Regions from separate parts of the Streptomyces sp. NPDC057543 genome, predicted to be linked through region 1. Evidence: riboswitches for the same ligand, from Rfam matches in the RefSeq annotation. Region 1 holds a riboswitch; the other holds the start of a gene.

Region 1 (14,828 bases):
CCGAGGCCCTGACCGCGTACATCGCCGGGCGGTCCGGCTACGACTACAGCCACCACGGCCGCGCCGGAAACCCCGACACGGCCTTCGTACCGGACGAGATCGTCGACCGGTTCTGCCTGCTGGGCCCCGCCGAGGCACACATCGAGAAGCTCCGGGCGCTGCGCGACCTGGGCGTCGACCAGTTCGCCGTCTACAACATGCACGACGCGCGCGAGGCGACGATCGATGCCTACGGCTCGCAGATCATTCCGGCGCTGACGACATGACAGCCTGACCGTCAGGCCCGCCCGTCCCACGGTTGTCCGCACCCATGCACCCCATGCACCGCACGCACCCCATGCACCCCCGCGCACCGCCCCGCACGGCACCGCTCCCATGCGAAGGGTCCAGCCGCCATGACATCGATCGTCCCACCCACACCACCCCTTCCACCCGTCCCACCGCAGGACGGGATATCCGACGCGTCGGGCCGCATCGAACTCGCCCCCGGCGCCGTCCCCACCGACAACCGTTTCGTCAACGAGGACCTGTTGCCCGTCCCGCTGGAACGGCGCCGCTGGACGACGTACAACTTCGCCGCGCTCTGGGTCGGCATGGCCCACAACATTCCGTCCTGGCTGCTCGCCTCCGGCCTGGTGGCCCTCGGCATGGACTGGAAACAAGCCGTCTTCACCATTGCGCTCGCCAACCTGATCGTGCTCGGTCCGATGCTCCTCACCGGGCACGCCGGACCCAAGTACGGCATCCCCTTCCCCGTTCTGGCCCGCGCCTCCTTCGGGCTGCGCGGCGCCAATCTGCCCGCGCTGATCCGGGCCGCAGTGGCCTGCGCCTGGTTCGGCATCCAGACCTGGATCGGCGGCGTCGGCATCTTCACCCTGCTCGGGAAGATCTTCGGCGGCTGGGCGAAGGCATCCGAGATCGGTGGGCAGCCGTGGACACTCTGGCTCTGCTTCATCCTCTTCTGGGCGCTCGAACTCGCCATCATCTACCGAGGGATGGACGCCCTGCGGCGGTTCGAGAACTGGGCGGCCCCGTTCGTCATCGTCGGCGCCGTGGTGCTGCTGGTCTGGGTCGCCGTCAAGGCCGGTGGCTTCGGCCCGCTGCTCGACCAGCCCTCGAAGCTCGGCTGGGGCAAGGAGTTCTGGCCGGTCTTCTTCCCCTCCCTGATGGGCATGATCGCCTTCTGGGCCACGCTCTCCCTCAACATCCCCGACTTCACCCGCTTCGGGGCCGGCCAACGTGCCCAGATCCGGGGCCAGTCGCTCGGCCTGCCGACCACGATGACGCTCTTCGCCCTGCTCTCGGTCCTGGTCACCTCCGGCTCGCAGGCCGTGTACGGGGAGGCGATCTGGGACCCGGTCCAGCTCGTCGCCCGGACCGACAACGTCTTCGGGCTGCTCTACGCCCTGGTCACGGTGCTGGTGGCGACGGTCTCCGTGAACATCGCGGCGAACGTCGTGTCACCCGCGTACGACCTGGCGAACCTCGCCCCCAAGCTCATCAACTTCCGTACGGGCGCCCTGATCACGGGTGTCGTCGGCGTCCTCATCATGCCGTGGAAACTCACCGAGACCCCCGAGCTGTACATCTTCACCTGGCTCGGACTGGTCGGCGGACTGCTCGGTACGGTAGCGGGCATCCTGATCGCCGACTACTGGATCGTCCGCCGCACCGTGCTCGACCTGGCGGACCTCTACCGTCCCGGCGGCCGCTACTGGTACGCCAACGGCTGGAACTGGCGCGCGGTCGTCGCGTTCGTCGTCGGCGGCGTCCTCGCGATCGGCGGCTCCCACTCGGCCCCCGGCGCGGGCCCGTTCCCGGCCGGCGGCCTGATCCCGTTCCTGAAGCCGCTCGCGGACTACGGCTGGGCGGTCGGACTGGCCTCGTCGCTGGTGTTGTACGCGGTGCTCAGCGGGCGCTCCGGCTCCGGGGTCACAGCGGCGCGGTCCGACGGGTCAGCAGCGCATTGATGTCGTACGTCTGATCCGGCGGCGGTGTGGCCGTGGGCACCGGCTTGTCGAAGGCCGAGAGGCCCACGACCGCGTTCGCCCCGCCGCCCCGGACCGTGATCCTCAGCGGGTACGGCTTGCCCGTGGCCGCGACGTACACCGTCTCCGCCCTGCCGTCCCTGAGCCTGGTCACCGGCACCACGGGAGCCCCGTCGAGCGTGGTCCTGCGGCCCTTGTTCAGCGTGCCCCGGTCGTTGTTCGCGTGATCGCCGACCAGCTTCCGGAAGGTGTCCAGGTCGCATCCGTTCGTCACGTCGCGCAGCCTCGGGTCGTCGGCCGAACCCTTCATGTAGCGCCCGTTGAGGATCGCGGCGAAGGCCGCGCCGCCGTACGGCACCTGGCTCTTCCAGAAGTCCGCGTCCGGCTTGACCCAGACGTCGTTGCCGCGCTTCACGATCCGGACCGACCCCTGGCTGCTGCCGAGGTCCACCGAACCGGTGCAGTTGCCGTTCCGGTCGAGGGTGAGATCCAGGGTCATCGACGGGATGCCCCTGCCGAGGGTGCCGCGCGTGCTGAGGTGCAAGGAGTGGGCGCTCAGGAGCGCGTCACGTGAGCGGTCTGCGATCTGCTGGGCGGAGAGCTTGTCGATGCCGTTGTCCGCCCGGGCCACACCGCCGCCGATGGCACCGCCGCTCGTGAGTCCCAGCACGAGGACCGCCGCCCAGGCGGCCTGGCGTGTACCGATGAGTTGGCCGGTCACGGCGCCTCCCTCGAAGGGCCCGTCGGGCCTGTTCAGGTGTGCGATCCGATCCTTTTGAGCGTACGCCGGGCAGGTGGGGGTCGCGCGACGGCGAACCACCCACCGAGCGTATACACACGGTGATGTTTTGCCTCGTTTTGTGTCATGGGTGGCGGGGGACGGTTGCCGACGCACCGAGTTCGTCACCGACGAGGAGGAACGGGAAGACATGAAGCTGTCGATGGGGAGCGTGTCCAGGACCGTGCTCCGGGGCGTCGTCGCAGGGGCGGCCGCGGCCCTCGCGGTACCCGCGACCGTCGCCACCGCCGTGACACCCGGGGCGACGCCGCCCGGTCTGTCCTGCGAGACCGGAAAGCACGAGATCGACGACTACACGGGCTACGCGCTGTGCCGCAACGACGGAAGCGCGGCGCAGACCTTCTGGGTGCATCTGGTCTGCGGCTGGTCCCCGGACGTGGACGGCGAGCACGTCACCCTCGATCCGGGGCAGTCCGGTCAGTCCACCGCGCACTGTGCGGGCCTCGGGACCGGGATCGGCGAGATCAGCGTCCGGCCGTAGGCGGTACGCGGAGGGGGCGGGTGGTGCGCTCCTCCGCCCAACCCTCCTCCGAACGGTTGAGCGGACCGCGCATGACTCGTTACCCTCCGGTAAGTTCGTTCGGGCGTACAGGTGCGGGCGTGCGCACCTGCCGAGGCGAGGAAGGCGGGCAGCCCATGTCGTCAACGGAAGCCGTCGAAACCACCGAACCGGCCGGCCTGACCGGACTGGCCGACAGCGCACGGGAGCTGGCCGAAGGCCGTACCACCTCGACCGAGCAGGTGGCCGCGGCCCTGCGGCGCATCGAGGCGAGCCAGGGCACCCTGAACGCCTTCCGGCACCTGCGCGTCGAGGCCGCGCTCGCCGAGGCCGCCGAGGCCGATCGCAGGCTCGCCGCAGGGGAGCGGCTGCCCCTGCTCGGCGTGCCGTTCGCCGTCAAGGACGACACCGATGTCCTCGGCATGCCGACCTACTTCGGCTGCGACGGCGATCTGCCCGCCGCCACCGCCGACAGCGAGGTCGTACGCAGGCTGCGGGCCGCCGGGGCCGTGATCGTCGGGAAGACCAACTCCTGCGAGCTGGGCCAGTGGCCGTTCACCGAGGGCCCCGCCTTCGGCGCCACCCGCAACCCCTGGAACACCGGACACACCCCCGGCGGCTCGTCCGGCGGGTCCGCGGCCGCCGTCGCCGCCGGGCTCGTACCCGCAGCGCTCGGTTCGGACGGCGCCGGGTCCGTCCGGATCCCGGCGGCCTGGACCCACCTCGTCGGCATCAAACCGCAGCGCGGCCGGATCTCCGTCCACCCGCAGAGCGACGCCTTCCAGGGCCTGACCGTCAACGGACCGCTGGCCAGGACCGTCGCCGACGCCGCCCTGCTGCTCGACGCCGTCGCCGGACCCCACCCCGACGACCCGCACCGCCCGCCCGCCGTCGCGGCCTCGGCCGCCGCCCGCCGCGACCCGGGCAGACTGCGCATCGCCCTTGCCTGGCGCCCCCCGCTCACCCTCACCGGCTCCGCACCCCACCCCGAAGTGCGGCGGGCCGTCACCGCACTGGCCGAGGCCCTCGCCCGCCTGGGCCACGACGTCGAGGAGGCCAGGCCCCGCTACGGTCTGATCGGCCTCGGCTTCGTCCCCCGCGCCACCGCCGGGATCGCCGAACTCGCCGCCCGCCACCCCGACCCCGCCCTCCTCGACCCGCGCACCCGCAGCGCCCTGCGCACCGGCACCCGGCTCGGCGGCCGGGTGGTGCGCGCGGCCCGGGGACGGGAGGTGCGCCAGCACCGCAGGATCGGCGCGTTCTTCCGTACGTCCCGGACCCGGGCCGGCTACGACGTGCTGCTCACCCCGACGACCGCCCTGCCACCGCCCCCGATCGGCCGGTTCGACGGGCTGAGCGCCTGGCGCACCGATGTGGCGATGACCGAGGCCTGCCCGTACGCCTGGCCCTGGAACGTACTGGGCTGGCCCGGCATCAACGTTCCGGCCGGGTTCACCGCCGGCGGGCTGCCCGTCGGCGCCCAGCTGCTCGGTCCCTCCCGCAGCGAGGAACGGCTGATCTCCCTCGCCGCCCAGCTGGAGGCCGACCGCCGCTGGTACGAACACCGGCCCCCCGCTCCGTCCCCCTCCCTCAGGCCGGGCGACGGGCGCTGACCACCCACACCCCCGCCCGCAGCAGCACACCGTCCGGGGTCTCGTGCGGCAGCAGCACCTCCGTCATCGCGGCCCGGGTGGCATCGGAGACGGCGAGCCCCGGCGTCCGGGACACGAAGAACTCGACCGCGTCCGCCGCGTCCCGGCCCCAGCGGGTGGCCGCGTTCACGGCGACCGCGGAGATCTCCGTGAACCCGGCCGCGCCCAGCACTTCGTGGAGGCGCTCCGGATCCGACAGGGAGGCCATCGCCGTCGCCACCGCGTTCTCCGAGGTGTGGTCCCGGCCCAGCAGCGAGGCCAGCAGGCCCAGCGCCTTGCTCTCCTCGCCGTCGGCCCGCGGGGGCTGCGGGCAGATGAAGGCCAGTCTGCCGTCGGGCCGCAGCGCGCCGGCGATATGAGTGAAGGCGGCGATGTGGTCGGCGAAGAACATCACACCGCCCCGGCTGATCGCCACGTCGTAGCCGCCCGGCTCGAACGGATGGGTCTGCGCGTCCCCCGACTCGTAGGAAACGGACGGGTATTCCGCCGCCGGGGTGAGGGACCGGGCCCGCTCCAGGAGCGGCGCCGAGATGTCCACGCCGGTGACCCGTCCCCGAGGCGCGCGCCGCGCGGCCGTCCGAGTCGTGTGGCCGCTGCCGCAGCCGATGTCGAGGACCCGGTCGGCCGCACCGATCGCCGCCGCGTCGAACAGCGGCGCGTCGAACCCCGCCAGCATGGCGTTGTAGCGGTCCGGATGGTCGGCCCAGTGCCGACCGACCGGCCCGTTCCAGGTGTCGGTGACGGTCATGCGTGCTCCTTCGTCGTGGTGAGGATGGCCTCGACGCGCTCGACGGCGCAGATCGCACCGAACGCGATCAGATGGACCAGGCAGTGATCGGTGCGCGGCGGTACGCGCCAGGCGGCCACGTCGTCGTCGGTGATCCGGTACGGCGCACGGGCCGCGAGCAGCGCCAGCCGGGCGCCCGGCAGCGCGTCCCGGTCCGGCAGCCGCGCGCCGTGCAGCGGCAGGGGAGTCACACCGTCCCAGGCCGCCACCGACTCCCGTACGAGAGCCAGTTCCTCGTCGCTCAGCAGTCCCGCGCCGAGCTGTGCCGCCGTACGCAGCGCGCCGAACGCCGTACCGATCGCCGTGCCCGCCGCCCACCGCGGTGGCTCGCCCTCCGTTTCGAGCAGGGCCAGACTCTCCCCGGGCGTCAGCTCACGGCGCACGGTGCCGGCCAGGGAGCGGCCCGCCACGGTCCGTACGAGACGGTACTTCTGCGCGCCACAGGGCAGCGCGTTCTCGGTCAGCAGCGACGACACGATCCGGTTGATGAAGTGGAAGGCGAGCGCCGTCCCGATGTGCTCCGCGGACTGCTCGGCCGGGAACGGCCGCACGGTAGTCATGTCCTTTCCCCAGGCAAGCAGTTGACGATGCCCTGGGTCCTTCGGCTGTTCGCCGCGCGCGAGCGTCTCGGCCAGCCGGTGGTCGCCGGTGGCGTGCAGCAGCACGATGTGCGCGTCCACGCAGAACGGACAGCGGTTGGCGAGGGAGACCCCGGCGGCCACCACCTCCTTGTCCGTGCGCGGCGCACGCCCGGCCAGCAGGGACTCCCGCAGCACGGCCCAGGTACCGGCCAGCAGGGGTGGCGCGGCGGACAGGACGACGAAGACTCGGGCACGTTCGATGCCGAAGTCGGTGCCCAGTTGGGCGTACACGTCGGCGACCGTGCCGGTCGCCGATTTCGGAGGTACGGGTGAGGTGTAACGGAAAGGTCCGGTCATGGCGACGATGCTCGCCCGCACGCCCGCCCCAGGTCGTCGTACCCCCGGAGACAGTCACCGCTGATCCCGCGCGACCCACCGCCGTCGCGGCTACTCCCCCCGGAGTAGTCGCGCATCCGTCCCCGGGGGTGATGCCGCCACGGCCGTACGGAAGTTAGGGTGCCGCACATGCGGGGGGACACGAAGGACACCGACCGGCGGACTCGCCTGCTGGACACGGCACTTGCCGTCGTCATCGCCGTGGCGGTCACCGCCGCGGCCGTCGTCGCCTCGGCGCCCGACGCCCTCGACCTGCTGCTCGTCGCGGCCGGCGCACTCGTACTCGCCGGGCACCGCGATGCCCCGCGCGCGGTCCTCGCCGTCACCACGTTCTGCATGCTCGGCTACGTGGTTCACGCGCACCCGGGAAGCTGGGCGGCCTTCCCCGTACTGGCCGCCGTGCACGCCGCCGCCCGGGGCGGACACCGCGCCTGGGGCGTCGCGGCGGGCGCCCTCTTCCTCACCGGCTACTTCACGGTCCTCGCCATCGGCGCACCGGGCCCACGGGAGACCGTCGAACGGACCCTGCTGCTGCTCGGCTGGTTCCTCTGCGCGGGCGTCACCGGACTGATCGACAAGAACTGGCAGGCGTATCTGCGCCAGACCGAACAACGGGCCCTGGACGCCGAACGCAGCCGGGACGAAGCCGCGCTGCGCCGGGCGGGGGAGGAGCGGTTGCGGATCGCCCGCGAGCTGCACGACTCGCTCACCCACTCCATCTCGATCGTCAAGCTCCAGGCGGGAGTCGCCGTGCACCTCGCCCGTAAACGGGGCACCGAGGTGGAGCCCGCGCTGCTCGCCATCCAGGAGGCCAGCGGCGAGGCGATGCGCGAACTGCGGGCGACGCTGGAAGTGCTCCGGACCGACGTCGTCGAGCCCGGCACCGGCCTCGACCGCATCGACGAGCTGGCCGAGCGGGCCCGTACCGCGGGCATCGCCCTCGACGTCACGGTCAGCGGTGACGAACGCCCCCTGCCCCCGGCCGTCGACCGGGCCGCGTACCGCATCGTGCAGGAGGCCCTCACCAATGTCGCCCGGCACGCCGGCCGCGCCACCACGACCGTCCGCCTCACCTACACCGAACGGGCCCTGACCGTGCGCATCGACGACCAGGGACCCCGCACCGCGGGTGACACCGTCACCGCGGGCACCGGACTCACCGGCATGCGCGAACGCGTCACCGCGCTCGGCGGCACCCTCGAAGCCGCCCCCCGCCCGGCCGGTGGCTTCTCCGTATGCGCGGAGCTCCCCCTCCACACCGCCGGAACCCTCGGATGACCGCATCGGACGCGGCGCCGATCCGGGTGCTGATCGTCGACGACCAGGCGCTGATGCGGGCCGGATTCCGAGCGCTGCTCGACGCCGAGGACGGCATCGAGGTGATCGGCGAGGCCGCCGACGGCCACCACGGCCTGGAGCTCGCCCGACTGCACACCCCGGACGTCGCCCTCGTCGACGTACAGATGCCGGTGATGGGCGGCATCGAGACCACCCGCGAGATCGCCGCCGACCCCCGGCTTGCCGCCGTCCACGTCGTGATCCTCACCAATTACGGCCTCGACGAGTACGTCTTCGACGCGCTGCGCGCCGGAGCCGCCGGGTTTCTCCTGAAGGACACCGAACCGGCCGAACTCCTCCGTGCGATCCACGTAGCGGCCCGCGGTGACGCACTGCTCTCGCCCGCCATCACCCGCCGGCTGATCGGCGAATTCGTCGCGAGACCACCCGACCGGACCACCGCCCCCGGTTTCGAGAACCTCACCCGCCGGGAACGCGAAGTCAGCGCACTGGCCGCCCGCGGTCTCACCAACGAGGAGATCGCCGCACACATGGTGATCAGCCCGTTCACCGCGAAGACCCACATCAGCCGCGCCATGACCAAGCTGGGCGCCCGCGACCGGGCGCAGCTCGTCGTCTTCGCGTACGAATCGGGCCTCGTCGCACCCCGCGAACCCCGACCCTGACCCGCATCGCGGCAGCCGGGCCCCGCGAACCACGGCCCCGGACATTCGCACCCGAGCGCCGTAGGCAGGATCATGGAACCGAACGGAGTGGAGGGGTGGTGACAAGTATGGCGTCCGCAGGCCCGCAGTCGGCGCCCGGAGCCGAACCGCCGCAGCCCAGCAGCCCTCAGCACTCCTTCGACGCGGCGAACGACGCGACCGCGGTGGTCGCCGGGACCGGAACGGTCATGGGCTGGACGCACAGCGCGCAGGAGTTGCTCGGCTACCGCGCCGCGGAAGTGGTCGGGAACCCCGCCGACTTCCTCCTCGCCATGCCCGGGGACCCGGTACGGGTGGCGGGCATCGCCGAGCGCTGCCGCACGGGCGTGGGGTGGAGCGGTGTCGCCACCGTGCGGCGGCGCGACGGGCAGCGGATCGAAGTGGATCTGCGGGTCTCGGCCGCGTTCCACCTGGACGGCCGCGAGTGCTTCCTGGTCTCCGGGCGTGAACGGAGGCCGGAGTGGGTCGCGGGGCAGTCGGTGGTCGACGCCTTCCTGACCAGCTCACCGATCGGGATGGCGGTACTGAACCCACAGCTGCGCTACGTCTGGCTGAACGACACCCTGGAACGCATCGGCGGCGTCCCGCGGGGACAGCGGGTGGGCCGCGGACTGAGCGAAGTGCTCCCGGGAATGGCGGCCGACGCCTTGGAGACCCAGATGCGGCGGGTGCTGGACACCGGGATCCCCGTCATCGACTACGAGTACCGGGGCTGGAGCTGGGCCGATCCGCACCGGGAGCGCGCCTACTCCACCTCGTTCTTCCCCCTGACCGAAGGTGACGGCACGGTCACCGGCCTCTGCTACATGGTCCTGGACGTCACCGACCGGTGGAAGGCCCAGCAGCGCCTGTCCCTGGTCAACGACGCCGGAGCCAGCATCGGCTCCACCCTGGACGTGCTGCGCACCGCTCAGGAGCTGGCCGACTTCGCGGTGCCGCGGTTCGCCGACTTCGTCGTCGTCGACCTGCTGGAACCGGTCGCCAGCCCTGAGGAGCCCGGTCCGTGGCCCCTCGGTACCGGGCCTTCCGGCACGGGAGCCGCCCGCCCGGGTGCGGGTGGCGCGTCGGCCCGGCCGATGCTGCTCCGCGCGGGAATGAGCTCGGTGCGGGAGGGCTGCCCGGAGGCGATCCACCGGGTCGGGGACCTGGTGGACTCCGTTCCCCCGTCCCACGACGTCCGGTTCCTCAGGGAGGGCGAACCCCTCCTGATCCCGGTCCTCGACTCCGTCAGGCGACTGTGGGACGTCGAACAGCCCGCCAGGGCGGCGACCATCCGCGAGTTCGGTCTCCATTCCCTCATCGCCGTACCCATGCGGGCCCGGGACACGGTGCTCGGCCTGACCACCTTCGTACGATCGGTGAACCTGGCTCCTTTCGAACCCGACGACGTCCTGCCGGCCCGCGAAGTGGTGGCACGGGCGGCGGTGTGCGTGGACAACGCCCGCCGCTACACCCGCGAGCACGCCGCGGCGCTGACCCTCCAGCGCAGTCTGCTCCCGCACACCCTGCCCGGGGGGATGGCCCTGGACGTCGCGTCCTCGTACCTCCCGGCGGACGCCAAGGACGGGGTCGGGGGCGACTGGTTCGATGTGATCCCGCTGTCCGGCGCCCGGGTCGCCCTGGTCGTCGGCGATGTGGTCGGCCACGGCATCAGCGCCGCCGCGACCATGGGCAGGCTCCGCACCGCCGTGCACACCCTCGCCGACATGGACCTGCCCCCGGACGAACTGCTGGCCCACCTCGACGACCTCGTCCTCCGGCTGAGCGACGAGGAACCCGACGGCGAGGTGAGCGGCACGACCGTGCTCGGCGCCACCTGCCTATACGCGGTCTACGACCCGGTCACCCAGCTCTGCACGATGGCCCGCGCCGGCCACCCGCCCCCCGTCGTCGTCTTCCCGGACGGGCGTGTCAGCTTCCCCGAACTGCCCGCAGGGCCCCCGCTCGGCCTGGGCGGGATGCCCTTCGAGACGGCGGAGATCGCGCTGCCGGAAGGCAGTCTGATCGGCCTCTACACCAACGGCCTCATCGAAGGCAGGGACCGGGACGCCGATTTCGGCATGTCCCGCCTCGGCGCCGCCCTGTCGCAGTGCGGACTCTCCCTCGACGCACTCTGCGCGACGGTCGTCGAGCAGCTGCTCCCCGTACCGCAGCCCGACGACGTCGCCCTGCTGCTCGCCCGTACGCACGAGCTGAGCGCCGACCACGTCGTCTCCTGGGAGGTGCCCTCCGACCCGGCCGCCGTCGCGGGCGTCCGGGCCCGCACAGCACGCGTGCTGAGGACCTGGGGCCTGGAGGAACTGGAGATGACGACCGAGCTGATCGTCAGCGAACTGGTCACCAACGCGGTGCGCTACGCCGCCGGCCCGATCAGGCTGCGGCTGCTGCGCCAGTCCGTCCTGATCTGCGAGGTCTCCGACGCCAGCAGCACCTCTCCCCGGCTGCGGCACGCCAGGACGACCGACGAGGGCGGTCGCGGCCTCTTCCTCGTGGCTCAGCTGACCCGCCGTTGGGGTACTCGCTACACACCCGAAGGCAAGATCATCTGGACCGAGCAGGAACTCCCGGGGACGGTGACGTGACCACCTTGACGACGGGCCGTCCACAGCCCGGAACCCGGCGCTCGGTCACGGCACCCGAGCGGTCCACTCCTCGGTGCCGAACTTCGTACGCACGAGCTCCTCGGCCCGGGCCATCTCCTCGTCCGTCACCTTGCCCTGCGCGAGGCCGTGCCGGGTGCGGAAGGACTCGATCATCCGATCGATGACGGCCTCGCGCGCCAGTCCGGTCTGGCGGCGCAACGGATCGACGCGCTTCTTCGCGCTCTTGGTGCCCTTGTCGGAGAGCTTCTCCTTGCCGATGCGGAGCACCTCCAGCATCTTGTCGGCGTCGATGTCGTACGACATCGTCACGTGGTGCAGAACGGCACCCTCCCCGCCGACCACGCGCTTCTGAGCCGCTCCCGCGATCTTCCCCGCGTCCGTGGCGATGTCGTTGAGCGGCTGGTACCAGGCCTTGATGCCCATGTCGCCGAGGGCGCCGAGCACCCAGTCGTCGAGGTAGGCGTAACTGTCGGCGAACGAGAGGCCCGAGACGAGCGAGTCCGGAACGGAGAGCGAGTACGTGATGGTGTTGCCGGGCTCCACGAACATGGCCCCACCACCGGATACGCGGCGAACGACCGTGATGCCGTGGCGTTTTGCACCTGCCGGGTCGACCTCGTTGCGCAACGACTGGAAACTGCCGATGATCACGGCGGGCGAGGCCCACTCCCACACCCGGAGCGTCGGCGGACGCCGGCCTGCGGCGACCTCGGCGGTGATGACCTCGTCGAGGGCCATGTGGAGCGCGGGGGACTGCGGGGCCTCGTGAATGAGCTGCCAGTCGTAGTCGCTCCACTCGGTGGCGTGCGCGAGGGCCCGGCGCACGGCGACGGCGACGCCCTCGGAGCTGAGGCCGAGCATCACGGTCGAGGCGGGGAGAGCCGCGTCGATCCGGGCGGCGAGACCGGCGGTGCCGGTGTTGGCCGGGGCGCCTTCCAGTGCCGCGTCGATCGCGAGAATCGCCTCGTCGGGCTCCAGGAAGAAGTCCCCGGCCACCCGCACGTTGCGCAACGCCCCGCCCTCGACGTCCAGATCGACGACGACGAGCTTGCCGCCCGGGACCTTGTACTCACCGTGCACAGCCATGCCTCCAGACCCACCGGATTCCTCTACGAATCGGCACCGATCACGCACAACGTCCCTGCCGTGCGATTTAATCCGCTGTCACCAGGGGGCCCCGCGCGACCCCGGGCTACATGCGACCCCGAGCCCCCGCGCGCCGAAGGAGCGCCACCGGTCGAACCGGGCGGCCTTGTAGGCGCCACTCACGGGAACCTAGAGTGTGCACGTCGTGGTGTTCGGGAAGACCGGTGAAAGACTCCAGGGAGTCTCAGGCCGGAGCGGCCCTCGCCACTGTGATCGGGGAGTATCCGTCCCACTGACGCCACTGGCCGCAGAGCGCGGCTGGGAAGGCCGGGACGGGTACGAGCGCGAGCGAACCCGTCAGCCAGGAGACCGGCCACGGCATCTCACGAAGTTATCCACGAGGTGCTGGAGTGTGACCGTATGACCCTGCCCGAATCTGCCGTGTTCAAGTGGCGGCGCGAGGACACCATTCGCACCGCGGGGCTGCTCGCGGTGATAGCGGCCCTGCATGTGGTGGCGTTCGGCGTGCTGTTCCTACTGGTCGTACCGGGGCATTACGAGGTCGGATCCAAGGCGTTCGGCATCGGACTCGGGATCACCGCCTACACCCTCGGTATGCGGCACGCCTTCGACGCCGACCACATAGCCGCCATCGACAACACGACCCGCAAACTGATGGCCGACGGGAAGCGGCCCGTTTCGGTCGGCTTCTGGTTCGCGCTCGGACACTCCAGCGTGGTCATCGCCATGGCGGCGCTGGTAGCCGGGGGAGCGCGACTCGCGGGGGTGCTGATCAACGAAGATTCGGGCACGCACCAGGTGTTGGGTGTGGTCGGCACGACCGTCTCGGGGTCCTTCCTCTACCTGATCGCCGCCTTGAACCTGGTCGCGCTCGTCGGCATCCTGCGGGTGTTCAGGGCGATGAGGGCCGGCCGCTTCGACGAGGCCGAACTGGAGCAGCACCTGGACTCGCGGGGGTTCATGAACCGTATCCTCGGCCGGTTCACCGGGTCCATCACCAGGCCCGGCCAGATGTATCCGCTCGGCTTCCTCTTCGGTCTCGGCTTCGACACCGCCACGGAGGTCACCCTGATGGTCATGGCGGGCAGCGGTGCCGCGGCCGGACTGCCCTGGTACGCGATCCTGTGCCTGCCGCTGCTGTTCGCCGCCGGGATGAGCCTGTTCGACACGCTCGACGGGACGTTCATGAACTTCGCCTACCAGTGGGCCTTCTCCAACCCGGTGCGCAAGGTCTTCTACAACCTTGCCATCACGGGCCTGTCGATCGCGGTCGCCTTCCTCATCGGCACGATCGAGCTGGTCACCGTACTGCACGACAAGCTCGATCTCCGGGACTCGGTCACCGGCTGGATCTCCGGCCTCGACCTGGGCAACGTCGGCTACCTCATCGTCGGGCTCTTCGTGCTGGTGTGGGCGGTGGCGTTGGCGTACTGGAGGATCGCGAAGGTAGAGGAACGCTGGACGGCCCGCGCCGCCGACAGCGGCTGACGCCCCGGCGCCGGGGGCGAGTTGGACGTTCCCCTCATCGGCAGGACGGTCCGGGGCAGTGCGGTGGGTGGACACCACGCGGCCCCGGACCGTCGGGACGCTGTTCGAAGGGGGCGGGTCAGCCCTTGCGGGTCCTGACCTCTTCGGTGAGCTGGGGCACGACCTGGAAGAGGTCGCCGACGACGCCGTAGTCGACGAGGTCGAAGATCGGGGCCTCGGCGTCCTTGTTGATCGCGACGATCGTCTTGGACGTCTGCATGCCCGCCCGGTGCTGGATCGCCCCGGAGATACCGGAGGCGATGTACAGCTGCGGCGAGACGGACTTGCCGGTCTGGCCGACCTGGTTGGAGTGCGGGTACCAGCCCGCGTCCACCGCCGCCCGCGACGCACCGACCGCCGCACCGAGCGAGTCCGCCAGCGCCTCGATGACCGCGAAGTTCTCGGCGCCGTTGACACCCCGCCCACCCGAGACGACGATCGCGGCCTCGGTCAGCTCCGGACGCCCCGTCGACTCACGCGCGGTACGGGAAACGACCCGGGTACCGGTGGCCTGCCCGGAGAACGACACCGCCAGCTCCTCGACCGCACCCGCCGCCGGAGCGGCCTCCACCGCGGCCGAGTTCGGCTTGACCGTGATCACCGGAACACCCTTCGACACCCGGGACCTGGTCGTGAACGACGCGGCGAACACGGACTGCGTGGCGACCGGGCCCTGCTCACCGGCCTCCAGATCCACCGCGTCCGTGATGATCCCCGAACCGATCCGGACCGCGAGACGCGCCGCGATCTCCTTGCCCTCCGCGGACGAGGGAACCAGCACCGCGACCGGCGAGAGGGCCTCGACCGCCGCCTGCAGCGCATCGACCTTCGGCACCACCAGATACTCACCGAACTCCGGCGCATCAGCCGTCAGGACCCGCACCGC
Region 2 (14,828 bases), on a different contig from region 1:
CGCCGACGGCGGCGACGGCCTGCGCGGTGGCCTCGATCACCCGGCGGTCGCTACTGGTGTCGCCGGTGAGGACGACGTGCTCGCCGCGCTTGACGAGCATGACCTCCTCGACGAGCTTGCGGGCGGCCAGGGCGAGTTCGAAGCTGAGGTACTCGGGACGCGGTTCGAGCCTGCTGTACATGTCCATGGAGGGTTCTCCTTGCCGTGCGGGGGGGTGCTGAGTGATGCGGTGGTACGGGGAGTGGTTCAGGGGCCGTCAGGTCTTGAGGATCTGGGCGGAGTCGCCGAGCGAACTGCCCGCGATCAGTCCGGCGCCGACCAGGTTGAGCTCCTCGTCGGCGGCGGGGCCGCGCAGCTTGCGGTAGCCGACCCGGACGACGAGGGCTCCCAGGACGAGCCAGCAGGCCTGCGGGGTGAGGATGAGCAGACCGGTCGCGAGCATGACGCCCATCTGTCTGCGGGTGCCGCCGAGCAGTTGGATGGCGGCGCCGGGAACGGCCCAGAGCAGCATGGTGCGTACCGCGTCCGGGTCGCTGAGCCCGCTCTTGATGGTGTCGGCGTACACCTTGGCGACGGGCGGGATGAGGCCCTGTCCGAAGTAGGAGCGCCAGGCGACGGCGACGACGACGAGGGCGACGGCGAAGCCGATGAGGGCGGCGAGGAACTGCTGGCGGCGGCCTTCGCGCTCGAACGGGTCCCAGGGGCGGTGGTCCCTGCGCAGCAGCCAGCCGGCCTTGAGGTCGTAGCCCATGTCGGCGAAGGCGGGGCCGGTGGCGGAGACGTATCCCACCAGAAGGGCGAGCGGCACGGACGGGATTCCGATGGCCAGGCCGAGGATGAGGAAGATCAGGGTGACTGCGAAGGACGGGAACCAGCCGGACTGCATGGCGGCGAGGCCGACGATCAGTTCGTGGACCAGGGCGGCGAAGGCGGCGAACAGCACCCAGCCGACGATGCCGAGCGGGCTCATGTCGCCGGCCAGCCCGCCGAGCACGGCGAGGATCGCGGCGCCGGCGGTGAACAGGGCGTAGCCGCGGATCAGGGAGAGCCGCAGTGCTCGCTCGTCGACGGTGTACACGGTGCTCGGGTCTGCCGGGACGGCCGCGACCCGCGTGTCCTCGACGGCCGCCTGTCGTTTGCGTTCGCGACGCCCGATCAGCAGATGCACGGCCTGACCGAGCGCCACGATTCCGGCGCCGACCATGACGCCGTGCGGAATGTATCCGGCGCCCAGGTCGGTGTGGAAGAGGTCGGGGCTGTACTGACGCAGCAGCAGGCCGATGCCGAACATCATCAGGGCCCAGACGTTGCCGAGGAAGGCGACGCCGGCTGCGGAGAGCGGCAGGCTGAAGAGGGTTCCGGCCAGGCCTACGGCCGTACCTCCGGCGAGGATGAGGGCCCGGCGTCCTCCCCGGTCGCCGGCCTTGATGGTCTCGGCGGCGGCCGTGCCGGGCGGCCAGGCCGCGTCGGCGGGCAGCAGCCGGGAGCCGAAGGCGCGGTAGAGCACCCAGGCGTCCACGACCAGGCCGATGAAGGCTCCCGCGAGCATGGGCCAGACCAGGTCCTTGCGCCCGAATACGTACGGCACGGCCACGGAGGTCAGCAGTGCGTTCGCGGAGGCGAAGGTGGCGGCAGAGATGGCGCTCTGGGCGAGGTTCTGCCGGTGCACGGAGCGCATCCGGCGCAAAAAGCCCAGCGGGATGCGGCCGATCAGCATGGCGACGAGGGCGCCGACCACGGAGGTGTTGGCGGAGATGCCCAGTTTGGAGACCAGGTCGATACCGATGACGGCACCGACCGCGGCCAGCACCACCAGGATGACCAGTAGCACGGGCTCCAGGGTGCGCGGATGCGAGCGGGTGTCGTCGGTGTCGGGGCCCGGCGGCGGGGCAGGGTCCGGGGCGGAGACATGGTGCGCCATGGGGCACCCCCTTCGGTGAGCAGGACTGGGTAGGTCGTCGGCGGATGTGCGCGGGCATGGCCCGGCACACCGGCGACGCGGGTACCGCGCTCGCAGCGGTGGGAGGTTCTGCGGTGGGCCGGTTCAGCCGCCGAGGGCGGCGGTGATCTCCGCCGCTCCGGCGCGGACCAGCGTCACAAGGGTGTCGGCGGCCCGGTCCACGCGGTGGGACGGACCGATGACGGTCAGGGAGGCGGGGACGCCGTCGCCCTGGAAGACGGGGGCCGAGACCGCGGTCACGGCCTCGTCGTACTCGCCGTGGCTGATGCTGTAACCATCGGCGCGGACCTGTGCGTAGCAGGCGAGCAGGGCGTCCAGGTCGGTGATGGTGCGGTCGTTGAAACGGGTCAGCCCGGTGGGGCCGAACATCTGCCGGATCTCGCGTTCGGGGTGGTACGCGAAGATGGCGTGTCCGGACGCTCCGGCGTGGCCGGGCATGACCGCGCCGATGATCGCCGTGTAGCGGACGGGGCCGGTTCCGTCGACGGCGGCTTCGCAGCGGTAGCTGCCGCCGTGCGGGACGTTGAGGACGATGCTCTCGCCGGTCTCGCGGAGCAGCCGGGCGAGCACCGGCCGGGCGAGCGAGGAGAGCATCCCGCTGTGTTCGCCGACCCTGGCCAGCCGGGACAGGGCGGGTCCGGGGCGGTATCGGCGGGTGCGGTCGTCGCAGACCAGGAAGGCGCGCGCGGTCAGCGTGGTGAGCAGTCGCTGGACGACGGCCTTGTCCCAGCCGTGGTGACGGGCCAGTTCGCTGACACCCCACTCGGGCCGTTGCTCGGTGAAGGTGAGCAGGACGAGCAGGGCCCGGTCCACGGTCTGCAGGACGCCGGGGACCCGGTTTCCGGCTTCGGCCGGGGTGCCGGTGTCCTTGCCGTGCTCCGTCATGGGGACGGACCTCCTTCGTCCATGTCATCCGCCTACCGGTGCGGAAATCGCAACGCCGTTGCGTTTTCTGGCGAAAGGATGCGGGTGCCCCCAGCGGGTGTCAAGGGTTTGCCGCGAATTCGCCTCCGCGGCGCGAATGTGCTGCTCACAGGCGGTGGCGGGACAGGTCGCACCGGTGGCGTCGGCGCGTGGGCGTGCCGCCCGCAGGCATGCGTTCTTCGCACGGTCAGGAGCTCACGCATGAGGCGCACAGCTTCCACGCTTCACCCGATCGGCCTAACGGAAAGGTGGCGTCCGCACCACCGTGACGGGCGGTCACCGCCGAAGCGCCGCACATGTGACGGCCGGCCTGCGCAGCCCGGGAGGTTGCAGCGTCCATCCGGGTGAGGCGCGATGGAAATCGGACGCGCCTCCCCTGATGGATCCAGCCACAGGACGCGCCCGGGCGAGGAGGGATCGGCCATGGGAGCCGCTGACGGTTTCACGGATTCCGGAGAGCTCGACGGCCTGACGGTGTACGACACCGCGGGCGAGAAGATCGGCAGTGTGGGCCGGGTGTACGTCGACGACAACACCGGCCGCCCGGACTGGATCACGGTGAAAACCGGCCTGTTCGGCATGAAGGAGAGTTTCGTGCCGCTCGCCGGGGCCCGTCGCGTGGGCTCCGACCTGCACATCACGCATCCGAAGGAGCGCGTCAAGGAAGCCCCCCGGGTGGACGCGGACGCGCATCTGTCGGTGACGGAGGAGGAGGAGCTCTACCGCCACTACGGCCTCGCCAGGAACACCACCGCGCGGCTCGGCGGGCAGTCGGGCACCACGACGTCCGGGACCGGCACCACGGCCACGGGCGCGGCGGGAGCCGCCGGAACCGGAGCCATGGGCGCGGCCGGCACCGGACGTACCTCCGGCAGCGACCGGCCCACCGCGGCCGGCACCTCCGCCTCCGGTACGGACACCTCCCGCACCACCACGTCGCGCACGACCGGCATGGCCGACGCGGGAACCGGTACGGGTCCGGGCAGGCACCGCGACACCGGGACGGCCGGCACGGCCCGGCCCCTCGTCGGCGCCGGCGCGGGTGCCGAGCGGTCCGCCGCGGACGTCGGCGGCAAGGAGGAGTTGATCCGCTGCGAGGAGCAACTGCAAGTCGGCACCGAGGAGTACGAGAGCGGCAAGGCACGCCTGCACAAGTACGTCGTCACCGAGAACGTGACCAGGACGGTGCCGGTGATGCACGAAGAGGTACGGGTCATCCGTGAACCGCTGCGGCCCGGCGACAGGGCGACGGGGCCCACGGAAATCCGCGAGCAGGACGTCGAGCTGACCCTGCACGCCGAGCGCGCCACCACACGCAAGGAGACTGTGCCGGTCGAGCGGGTGCGCATGGAGACCAAGAAGGTGACCGAGCAGAAGGAGGTCTCCGCCGAACTCCGCAAGGAACAGATCGACTACGCGGCGGACGACAAGACCATCGGGGGCGGAGACATCGGAGGCAAGGGCATGGGTGGCGAGCCCGGCCGAGGGCGCCGCCGCTGACCCCCGCGCAGAGCGGCCGGCAGCCGCACCGAGAGCGCGAGTGAGGGGCGGGCCCGTGCCGTACCAGGGCCCGCTCTCTCGCCGTCAGTGCGCCGGCAGGAAGCGCACCGAAGGCCGCCCGTCGGGGCCGTCCGGGGCGACCCGCGCCCGCACCCGGTAGACATCGGCGATGAGTTCCTCGGTAATCACATCGGTGGGGGTTCCGGCGGCCACCACCCGTCCCTCCTTCAGGACGACGATCGGGTCGCAGAACATCGCGGCCAGGTTGAGGTCGTGCAGAGCGATCACACCGGTGAGGGGCAGCGACGTGATCAGTGACAGCAGTTCCAGCTGGTGCTGGATGTCGAGGTGGTTCGTCGGCTCGTCGAGCAGCAGTTCACGCGGTTGCTGAGCCAGTGCGCGCGCGATCTGGACGCGTTGCCGCTCGCCTCCGGAGAGGGTGTGCCAGGACTGGCCGGCACGTTCGGAGAGACCGGTCCTCTCCAGGGCCTCGCGCACCGCGTCCTCGTCCGCCCGGCCGGGCGCCGACCAGGCTCTGCGGTGCGGGACGCGCCCCAGGCGCACCACGTCCAGGACGCTCAACTCGACCTGGGTGACGGCATGCTGGTCGACCACGGCGACCCGCTGGGCCACGGTCCGGCGGCCGATCGCGTCGAGCCGTCGGCCGTCGAGGGTGACCACGCCCGTCTCCGGGGCGAGGACTCCGGCGAGCACCCGCAGCAGGGTGGACTTGCCGGAGCCGTTCGGCCCGATCAGGCCGACGGTCGCGCCGGGCGGCGGAGCGAGGTGGACCCCGTCAAGGACGAGGCGGCCGCCCGCCTCCCTGCTGACCCGCTCGGCACGCAGCCCGTCAGTGGCTCCCCCTGTCATGTGACCCTCCGGGTGCGGTACAGGACCAGGACGAATGCGGGCACGCCGATGAGCGCGGTGACGACACCCACCGGCACCTCCTGCGGGTCGAGGACCGTCCTGGCGAGCGTGTCGACCCAGACCAGGAACACGGCCCCGGCCAGTGCGGTGACCGGCAGCAGCCGCCGGTGCCCGGAGCCGGAGAGCGCCCGGGCGGCGTGCGGCAGTACCAGGCCGACGAAGCCGATGGCGCCCGCCGAGCTGACGAGTGCGGCGGTCAGCAGCGCGGTCGTGCAGAGCAGCACGATCCGGGTGCGGGCGACCTGGACGCCAAGCGCGGCGGCGGCGTCCACGCCGAACGCGAAGGCGTCGAGCGTACGGGCGTGCCCGAGGCAGACCAGCAGCGTCAGGACGAGAACGGCGGAGCAGATCCACACGTCGGTCCAGCCGACCCCGCCGAGCGAGCCGAGCAGCCAGAACAGCACCCCGCGGGTCTGCTCGGCGTCGGCGGAGGTCATCACCACGAAGGAGGTGAGCGCGGAGAACAGCTGCATGGCCGCCACACCGGAGAGGACGACCCGGTCGGTCGTGCCGCCCAGGGTGTGGCTCAGCAGCAGAACGAGGGCGAACGAACACAGTGCGCCGATGAACGCGCCGGCCGAGAGCGACACCGCTCCCCCACCGACCCCGAGGACGACCACCACGACCGCGCCGGTCGACGCACCGGAGGAGACGCCGAGGACGAACGGGTCGGCGAGCGGGTTGCGGAGCAGGGACTGCATGACGGTGCCGCACACCGCGAGTCCGGCCCCGCACACCGCCGCGAGCAGGGTGCGCGGCATGCGCAGGTTCCAGATGATGCCGTCCCGGATCGGGGTGAGCCGCGTCCGGCCCCAGCCGAGGTGGGCGGCCACCGTGGACCAGACGTCGGCGACGGATATAGGGGCGGGGCCGATGGTGACGGCGACCGCGATGGACAGCACGAGCAGCGCGACGCCGCAGGCCCACAGGCCCCCGCCACGCACCCTCCGTGCACCGTCCCCGCCACACACCTTCCGTGCACCGTCCCCGCCGCGCGCGGTCGCTTCGGAGGCCCGCCGCGCGCCCGCCGCCGTGGGCCGCTCGGTGTCCGTCACCCCTCGAGCCCGAACGTGCGCAGCCCGGCGGCGACGCGTTCCACGCCCTCGACCGTCCGGATGGACGGGTTCATGGCCTGGCCGCTCAGCAGGATGTACCGCTTGTGCCTGACGGCGTCCATGTTTTTCGTGGCGGGGTTGGACTCCAGGAATTCGATCTTCTTCGCGGCGCTCTCGGCGGTCTGCGCCTTGCGGGTCAGATCGCCGATGACCAGGACGTCGGGGTTGCGGTCGGCGACGGTCTCCCAGCTGATCTGCGGCCATTCCTCGTGCGTGTCGTCGAAGACGTTCTTCGCGCCGAGTTCCCCGGTGATGATGCCGGGTGCTCCGCAACAGCCGGCCAGGTACGGGGCCTTGGAGTCGGAGAACCAGTAGAGGAGGGTGGTACCGGAGGCGTCGATGGACCCGGTCGCCTTCTTCACCCGGGCCCGCAGCCGCGCCACGAGCGAGTCGCCGCGCTCCTGCACGCCGAACACCCTGGCCAGGTCGCGCACTTCGTCGTAGACGCTGTCCATGGTCAGTGGCTCGGTACGGGCTCCGTCGCCACGGCCGCTGTTGTCCTTGCCGGTGCAGTCGGCGGGCGAGACGTAGGTGGGGACGCCGAGTTCCTCGAACTGTTCGCGGGGGGCGACGCCGCCCTTGGCGAGGGTCGACTCGAACGACGCGCTGATGAAGTCGGGCTCCTGGTCGAGGACCTTCTCCGACGAGGGCCGGTTGTCGGCGATCCTGGGGACCTCGGCGTTGGCCTTCTCCAGACCCTTCATCACCGGGTCGGTCCAGGTCGCGGTGGCGGCCAGCCGGTCGGCGAGGCCGAGGGACAGCAGGATCTCCGTCGACCCCTGGTCGACGGAGACGGCGCGGCGCGGCGCGGATTCGACGGTGACGGTGCGCCCGCAGTTCTTCAGCGTCACCGGATATCCGTCGGCGGAGCCGGACTTCGCGGCGGAGTTGCTCGTTCCGCCGCCGCAGGCGGTCAGCAGGACGAGTCCCGCCGTGAGCAGGGCGATGGTGCGGACGGAGCTGGCTGTGGACGGCACGGAGTCCCTCTGCGTCTCTGGGCCCATGCGCGGAGCCCGTTGGAGTTCTGCGCCCGGTACCGGGTCGCAGCCGCCAGCAGGTCTTCGGACTCGGGTTCTGTCGGACGGGACGCCTTCCCAGGACACCCGAAGGTGGTTCCCAGTGGCCGTGGCCCCGCCCGTCCCCCTCACCGCTGCGCGTCAGTTCCGGATTCTCACCGGATTCCCTGACTCCTACGTGGAGTTCGACTGGCCCTGGCAAGCTATCATGCGCGTCCACGCAGCTCATGGGCGGTGTGGCCGGTGGTACGCCGGGCTGTGCTCCCCGTCGCACCACCTGCCTGATGCCTACGGACGCTGAAGAGCGATCACGGCGTTGTGTCCGCCGAAGCCGAAGGAGTGGCTGACGGCGCGCCGGACAGGCAGCCGCAGCGGCTCTTCGGTGACGCAGTTGATGTCGAACTCGGGTGCCGGGGCGTCCAGGTTGGCGATCGGCGGTACGACTCCGCGCTGGAGCGTGAGGACGGTCAGTCCGGCCTCGATCGCTCCGGCCGCCCCCATGCAGTGCCCCAGTACGCCCTTCGGGGCGGTGACGGGCGGCCGGTGCGGGTAGACCCGGCCGATGAGGGCGGCTTCGGTGGCGTCGTTGATCGGCGTCGCCGTGCCGTGCGCGTTGATGTGCTCGACGTCCTCGGCCGCCCAGCCCGCGTCGCGCAGCGCGGCCTCGACCGCCGCCCGGGCGACCGCGCCGGACGGGTGCGGACGGGTGGGGTGGTGGGCGTCGGTGGTGGCGCCGGTGCCCGCGAGCAGCGCCCGGGCTCCGGCGCCCCGGGCTGCGGCGTCCGCCGCCCGTTCCAGCACCATGACGGCGGCGCCCTCGCCCATGACCAGCCCGGCACGGTCGGCCGCGAAGGGCCGGCACCGCCTGGCCGGGTCGCCGTGCGCCCGGGCCGCGGCTCCGGACCGGGCGAACCCGGCCATGGCGGCCGGGTAGACGATCGACTCGGTGGCTCCGGCGATCGCGATGTCGCACTGCCCGGTGGCCAGGAGATCACGGGCGACGGACAAGGCGGTGATACCGGACGAACACGCGGTGCACGGTGCCATGCTGGGACCGGTGGCCCGCAACTGGATCGCGATCTCGGCCGCCGGCATGTTCGGGATGGTGAGCAGGATGCCCGACGGTGAGATGGCGTCCGGTCCGTGCCGGTCGAGTACGACGGCCTGCTCGGTCAGTGAGGCGGAGCCACCGCTGCTGGTGCCGACGACCACCGCGACCCTGCTGCCCTCCCACCGCTCCGGGTCGAGTCCGGCGTCGGCGACCGCCTCCCGGGCGGCGAGGACGGCGAGCTTGACGTACCTCCCCATCCGGAAGGACGTGCGCCCGCCGATCGCGGCGTCCAGATCGATTCCGTCGACGGTGCAGGCGAAGTCGATCGCACAGCCTTCGAGTGCCGCGACGGTACGCACCGGCGAGACCCCGGCGCACACACCTTTCCAGGTGGATTCGGTGTCGTTGCCGACCGGGGTGATCATTCCCAGACCGGTGACGGCGATGGCGGGCCTGTTCATCGCGCGTTGCTCATCGGCGCCGAGCCGCTCGCCGGGGTCCCGCGGTCCGCTGTCGCGTCGATGAACCGTGTGATGTCGGCGAGGGTGGCGCCCTTGGGAAGCCCGTCGAAGTCCCCACCGCCGCCCGCCGTCTCCCTGATGAGGACGGCGAACTCCGCGACGGCGAGGGAGTCCATCTCCAAACTGTCCATCGTGGAATCCGGGCGGATCTCGGCGGCGGGCACTTTGAAGGTGTGTGTGAGCACCTCGGTGATCTTTGGATGAATCGTACTCATGAGCTTCCTCTCCATCATTCGGTACGGCTGCCGGGGACGGTGGGGGAATCGCCCCGACGCCGGATCAACTGGGTGGCGTGCCTCCAGTTACGCCTTGGGGCGAACCGATTCGGCAACGTTCTTCCACGGGGTCCGCACCACCGGGCCAGGACGGCCGCCGTACCCCAGAAGGCGAACAGCACGACCCGGACGCCGAGGGCCCCGGACGCCTCCCGTACCCGGCGGGTCCGCGGGCCCGTTCCGGCCCTGGTCACGACCCTCACCGCGGTCCCTGAGCCGTCGTCCGGCCGCCGTGCTGCTGCCAGGCGGCCGCCGGGTCGTCGTACGCGTCGACGTAATCGGCCCCCGCGATGGGCCAGTCGGCGAGCAGTTCCCGCGGCAGCGCGAAGGAGTCGACGAGGGCGGGCAGTCGGGGGGCGACGGTGGTGATGAGCTGATCCACGGCCTCCGGCAGCCGGTTGACCTGATCACCTGTCAGATGACCTGCGGCCAGCAGGTCACCGCTGTTCCGGGCGATCCAGTCGAGCGCGAACAGCCTTTGCAGTTCGATGAGTTGTTCGCGCGCGGGTCCGTCCGGCAGACCGGCCACCGCGTCCGTGTACGCCTCGGCCGCCTGCCGGTGGGCGTGGGCCTCGACGCCTCGCAGGGCGGGCCCGGCCGCGGCGTTCCACCGCCCCAGCGGATCACCGTGCGGCGCGCGGCCCATCCGCTCCCTGGCCCGGTCGAACCAGATCTCCTCCAGGGCCGCCAGGAGCCCGCCGAGGAACCGGGGGTCGGCGAGATCACCGGGTGTGCCGCCGCGGGGGGTTCCGCACCCGGCGGGTTCGGTGGCGAAGAGCATTTCCGCGGCCGCCTTGGCATGGATGGCCAGGTTGTCGCCCTCGGCGGTGATGGCGCCCTCCACTCCGGTGAGCAGTTCGCTCATGCCGTTGTTCTCCAGGAGCGCCTGGGCGCCGCACCGTTCACGGCATTCGACGATCACGGACCTGGCCCGCCAGGTGATCCACCCCTTGGCCACGGCGACCAGCCGCTCCGCCTCCTCCGGGCCCGCGCCCGAGCCGTCCTCCCGCCGCTCCCAGCGGTCCAGGGCCCTGCGGTGCAGCAGGCTCATCGCGAAGACGGTGGCCATGGCCACGGCGAGGGGGCCGTGGTGGCTGCGGTGGGCGATCACCGGTACCTGCCGCGAGCCGCGCGGCCCGGAGATGTACCGGTGGCCGCCGTAGCGGACGGCGACGGCGAGTGTCGCGCGCGCGGAGCCGACCGCGCAGGCGCTCATCGAGATCTTTCCGGAGGCGACGCGTCCGATCGACATACGGAGTCGATGTCTCCGGTTGTCGACCGTGCTGCTGAACCCGCCGTCGTCGCCGATGCGTCCGTGGTCCCCGCCGAGCAGCGCGTCGCGTCCCACGAAGACCTGGTCGAAGGAGGTCACGCAGTGGTCCACCGGACTGCCCATGCGTGCGGGAAGCCTGCGGACCCGCACACCGGGCAGGGCCCGTAGGGCATCGGTGAGCGGTACGAGGAAGAGGAAGACCCCCTGATCGCTGCCGTCGACGAGCAGCCGGGCGGCCACGAGCCCCGTCTTGGGGCCGCCCGCCGGGCTGGTGTTGGGCATGAATTTCTGGGCGCCCGCATGCGGGGTGTGCAGCACGAAGCCGTCGCGCGCGCGGTCGTAGGCGGCCACGGTCTCGATGGCGGCCACATCGTTGCCGTGCGCCACCTCCGTACAGAGAAAGGTGCCGATGCTCCGTAGCCGGAGGAAGTCCGACAGGTCGCGCCGGGTGTCGCCCTCGTGGTCCAGGAGGGTGCCGAGAAAGAGGTTGTAGTGGATGCCCGCCACCGTGGCGAGTGCCGGGTCGACCGGCCCGAGCCATTCGTGCAGGGCCGCGAGGGCGCGTGAGTCGGCGGCGAGCCGGGCGCCGCTGTCGAGGCGGTCGTTGAGGACGCGCAGCCGCTCGTACGTGAGGCCCAGGCGCTCGGCGGGGGTACGGCGCTCCGGGCGGCGGAACGGCTCCGTGCTGATCAGCCGCTGCCAGAAGCCGTGCTCCCGGCGGTAGTTGTCGCCGAGGAGCACAGCGGTGAGCAAGTCCGTGGACGGCTCGGTGGAGGGATCGTCGATCATTGCGGTCATGCGACAAGAACGACTCAGTCGACGGCGAGGACACCGGGGGCCGTCCGCCGCGGACCGTCCGGTTCGACGCGCTGGAAGGCGAGCGCGACGTTGTGCCCGCCGAAGCCGAAGGAGTGACTGAGCGCCCGCTCGACGTACTGCGTGCGGGGCTCCTTGACCACGCAGTCGAGGTCGAACCCGTCCGGCAGCGAGGCCAGGTTGGCGATCGGCGGGACGAGCCCCTGCTCCAGGGTCAGTACGGTGGCCGCCGCCTCGATCGCCCCGCCCGCGGCGAGGGTGTGCCCGAGCACGCCCTTGGACGCCGTCACCGACGGCCGGTGCGGGAACAGCTCCGCGATGAGCTCCGTCTCCATCGCGTCGTTCAGCGGCGTCGACGTGCCGTGCGCATTGATGTGATCGATCTCGTGGGCCGCCCAGCCTGCCTCGTTCAGCGCCGCCTCCACTGCCCTGCGCGGCCCGGCTCCGTCCGGGCCGGGGGCCGTGGGGTGATGGGCGTCGGTGCCGGAGCCCGCACCGGTCAGCAGGGCGCGCGGCCGCCCGCCGCGGGCGTAGACGGCGGGTGTCCGCTCCAGCACGAGCGCGGCGGCACCCTCACCGATCACGAAACCGTCCCGGTCCGCGGCGAACGGCCGTGATGCCGCGGCCGGATCGCCGCTCCGCCGGGACAGCGCACCCATGCCCGCGAAGGCGCTCACCACCAGCGGAGTCAGTACGGATTCCGCGCCGCCCGCCACCACCACATCGCACCGGCCGCTCGTCAGCAGGTCGCGGGCCACGGCGATCGCGGTCGCCCCTGACGCGCACGCCGTGGCCGGTGCCAGGCTCGGGCCGTACGCCCGTAACGCGATGGCCACCTCCCCGGCGGCCGCGTTGGGCATCATCATCGGGACCAGGAGCGGCGACACCGCGTCCGGTCCCTGACCGTCCAGCCTGCGCACATTGTCGACGAGCGCGGACACCCCGCCCACGCCGACGCCCAGCACCACACCGACCCGGCCGCCGTCCCACCGCTCCGGCGACAGCCCGGCGTCCGCCACCGCCTGCCGGGCGGCGACCAGCGCCATCTTCACGAACCGTGCCATCCGCCACACCGCGCGTCCGCCGACGGCCTCGTCGAGATCGATCCCGTCCACCGGACAGGCGAAGTCGACGGGCAGCCCCGCCAGTTCGTCGCAGCGCCGGGCCACGGAGACGCCGGCGCACAGTCCCGCCCAGAAGGTGTGCTCGTCCGCACCCGCCGGAGTCACCAGCCCCATTCCCGTCACCGCGACACCCATGTCCGCCCGCCCCATGTTCCGCCCCCTCCGCCGTAATCGATCACGCCTACCGGTTGTCGAACGGCAGTAGCCCCGGCGAGGTTGCGCTCACTGGGCCGAACGGGTCACCGATGGGCCGGGTGGACGGATCCGCGCCGCGCGTCCGGTACGCGCGTTCACCCGTCCGCAGCAGTCCACCGCGCTGTCCGCACCGGTGGAGCATCCCCTTGGGTCATGGAAGCGGACGACAACCGGTCGGAATCCCCCGACGCGCGCACGGAACTGACGGAACTGGAGGCGCTGCGCGCCCGGGTGACGGCGCTGGAGGCCCGTGCCCCGGGGCGGCACCGGCTGCGGGCCCGTTCGTTCCTCGCCGTACTGCTCATCCTCGTCGCGGCCGTCCTCACACCGCTGAGCATCGTGTCCACCTGGGCGAAGAACCAGCTCGGCGACACGGACAACTATGTGGCGATGATGGCGCCCCTCGCATCCGATCCCCATGTGCAGGCCGCGGTGAGCGACCGCGTCACCGGGGCCGTCATGAAGCACCTGGACGTGAAGGCGTTACTGGCCGATGTCGCCCCCGCGGACCGGCCGGTGGTCGACAAGGCGCTCACTCGCCTGAGCGGCCCCCTCACCACGGGAGTCACGGGCTTCGTCCACGGAACCGTGGAGAAGTTCGTCACGAGCGACGCCTTCGCGACGATCTGGACCGGTCTCAACCGGGCCGCCCAGTCCGCGACGCTGAAGGCACTGACCGGCAGCGGCAACGGGGCGGTGAAGCTCACGAACGACACCGTCACCATCGACCTTGCACCCGTGATCGACCGGGTGAAACAACGCCTCGTGGACCGGGGGCTCACGATCGCCGCGAAGATCCCCGAGATCCACACCGACTTCACCGTGCTGACCTCCGACGCGGTCGGCAAGGCGAAGAGGGGGTTCCGGGCCCTCCAGATCATCGGCTTCTGGCTGCCGCCGGTCACCCTGGCCCTGGCCGCGGGCGGGGTGCTGCTCGCGGTGCGCCGCCGACGCGCACTGGTCACGACGGCGCTCGCGGTCGCCGCGGGTGCCGCGGTGCTCGCGGTCGCCATGTGGCTGGGCCGCGCGTTCTATCTCGACAGCCTCCCGCCCGAGGTGTCGCAGCCGGCGGCCGGTTCCGTCTTCGATGCCCTGGCCGGCCCGGCACGCACCCTTGTCCGGGTGGTGATCACGCTCGGCATCGTGGTGGCCCTCGCCGCGTGGCTCACCGGTGCCGGCCGCGCCGCCACTCGCGTCGAGGCCATGTGGAGCGGCGGCATCGGTGCGGTACGGGACGCGGCCGGTGTCACCGGCGGCCCGGTCGGCAGGTGGGTGCACCGGGCCAGGGCCTGGCTGAACTGGACGGTGGTCGTGGTGGCCGCCGCGGTCCTGGTGGTGTGGGACCGGCCGACCGGCCTGGTCACCGTGTGCATCGCACTGTGCGCGCTGTTCGCTCTCGCCGTCGTCGAGTTCCTCGACGAAGACCGCACGCCGCGTCCGGCGGCGCCCGGACTCCGGTGAACTCGGGGCAGGCCCTGCGGCGCCGTCGCGTTCAGCCCCGGGCGAGGGCCGCGTTCAACTCCGCCTCGTCCGGCGGGTTGGCCCCGGCCCGTGCGACGGTCACGGCGGCGCAGGCCGCGGCGTGGCGCAGGACCTCGGTCACGGTGGCCCGGTCCAGCGAGGGCAGCCGTTCACGGCCGTCCGCGCCGAGCAGTCCCTGTGCGGCGAGGGCATGCAGGGTTCCCGACATGAAGGCGTCGCCCGCCCCCACCGTGTCGACCACGTCGGTGGGCAGCGCGTCGACCGTCACCTGCCCGCCGGGAAGGACGGCGAGGGCGCCGTCGCGTCCCCGGGTGACGAGGACGAGGGCCGGGCCACTGGCGAGCCACCGCTCGGCGACCTCCCGCGCATCCCGGTCCGGGTAGAGCCACTCCAGGTCCTCGTCACTGGCCTTGACCACGTCGCTGAGCGCGACGCAGCGCTCCACCTCGCGGACGGCCGCGTCGTGGTCCCCCATCAGTTCGGGTCGCACATTGGGGTCGTAGCTGATGGTCGCGGACGTCCGCAGCGACTCGACGGCGGCGAGGACGGTGGCCGCACCGGGTGCCATCACCGTAGCGAGGGAACCGGTGTGGACATGGTGTGGCGGCCGGTCCGGGGGCACCGGGGCGAGCGTCCAGGTGATGTC

Evidence for each region. Region 1 has a riboswitch for cobalamin ahead of ACFU8Q_RS26680 (HoxN/HupN/NixA family nickel/cobalt transporter). Riboswitches for the same ligand answer to the same signal wherever they lie in the genome.
Region 2: linked by a shared signal. The riboswitch ahead of ACFU8Q_RS19020 (ABC transporter substrate-binding protein) and the one ahead of ACFU8Q_RS26680 (HoxN/HupN/NixA family nickel/cobalt transporter) in region 1 are both predicted to bind cobalamin.

The regions. Positions count from the first base shown of each region.
Region 1 covers NZ_JBHVFF010000181.1:2,336-17,163, forward strand. The annotation lists gene ACFU8Q_RS26625 (TIGR03842 family LLM class F420-dependent oxidoreductase) at 1-266, shown strand, start outside; gene ACFU8Q_RS26630 (NCS1 family nucleobase:cation symporter-1) at 396-1,970, shown strand; gene ACFU8Q_RS26635 (hypothetical protein) at 1,933-2,709, opposite strand; gene ACFU8Q_RS26640 (hypothetical protein) at 2,918-3,268, shown strand; gene ACFU8Q_RS26645 (amidase) at 3,424-4,899, shown strand; gene ACFU8Q_RS26650 (class I SAM-dependent methyltransferase) at 4,877-5,686, opposite strand; gene ACFU8Q_RS26655 (carboxymuconolactone decarboxylase family protein) at 5,683-6,663, opposite strand; gene ACFU8Q_RS26660 (sensor histidine kinase) at 6,832-7,980, shown strand; gene ACFU8Q_RS26665 (response regulator) at 7,977-8,666, shown strand; gene ACFU8Q_RS26670 (SpoIIE family protein phosphatase) at 8,774-11,287, shown strand; gene ACFU8Q_RS26675 (biotin/lipoate A/B protein ligase family protein) at 11,333-12,388, opposite strand; cobalamin riboswitch at 12,584-12,787, shown strand; gene ACFU8Q_RS26680 (HoxN/HupN/NixA family nickel/cobalt transporter) at 12,815-13,903, shown strand; gene ACFU8Q_RS26685 (electron transfer flavoprotein subunit alpha/FixB family protein) at 14,022-14,828, opposite strand, start outside.
Region 2 covers NZ_JBHVFF010000104.1:882-15,709, forward strand. The annotation lists gene ACFU8Q_RS18990 (aminopeptidase) at 1-187, opposite strand, end outside; gene ACFU8Q_RS18995 (OPT/YSL family transporter) at 257-1,921, opposite strand; gene ACFU8Q_RS19000 (IclR family transcriptional regulator) at 2,045-2,845, opposite strand; gene ACFU8Q_RS19005 (DUF2382 domain-containing protein) at 3,308-4,384, shown strand; gene ACFU8Q_RS19010 (ABC transporter ATP-binding protein) at 4,469-5,254, opposite strand; gene ACFU8Q_RS19015 (FecCD family ABC transporter permease) at 5,251-6,285, opposite strand; gene ACFU8Q_RS19020 (ABC transporter substrate-binding protein) at 6,366-7,433, opposite strand; cobalamin riboswitch at 7,464-7,654, opposite strand; gene ACFU8Q_RS19025 (beta-ketoacyl-[acyl-carrier-protein] synthase family protein) at 7,734-8,957, opposite strand; gene ACFU8Q_RS19030 (acyl carrier protein) at 8,954-9,232, opposite strand; gene ACFU8Q_RS19035 (acyl-CoA dehydrogenase) at 9,492-11,363, opposite strand; gene ACFU8Q_RS19040 (beta-ketoacyl-[acyl-carrier-protein] synthase family protein) at 11,378-12,655, opposite strand; gene ACFU8Q_RS19045 (hypothetical protein) at 12,854-14,161, shown strand; gene ACFU8Q_RS19050 (carbohydrate kinase) at 14,193-14,828, opposite strand, start outside.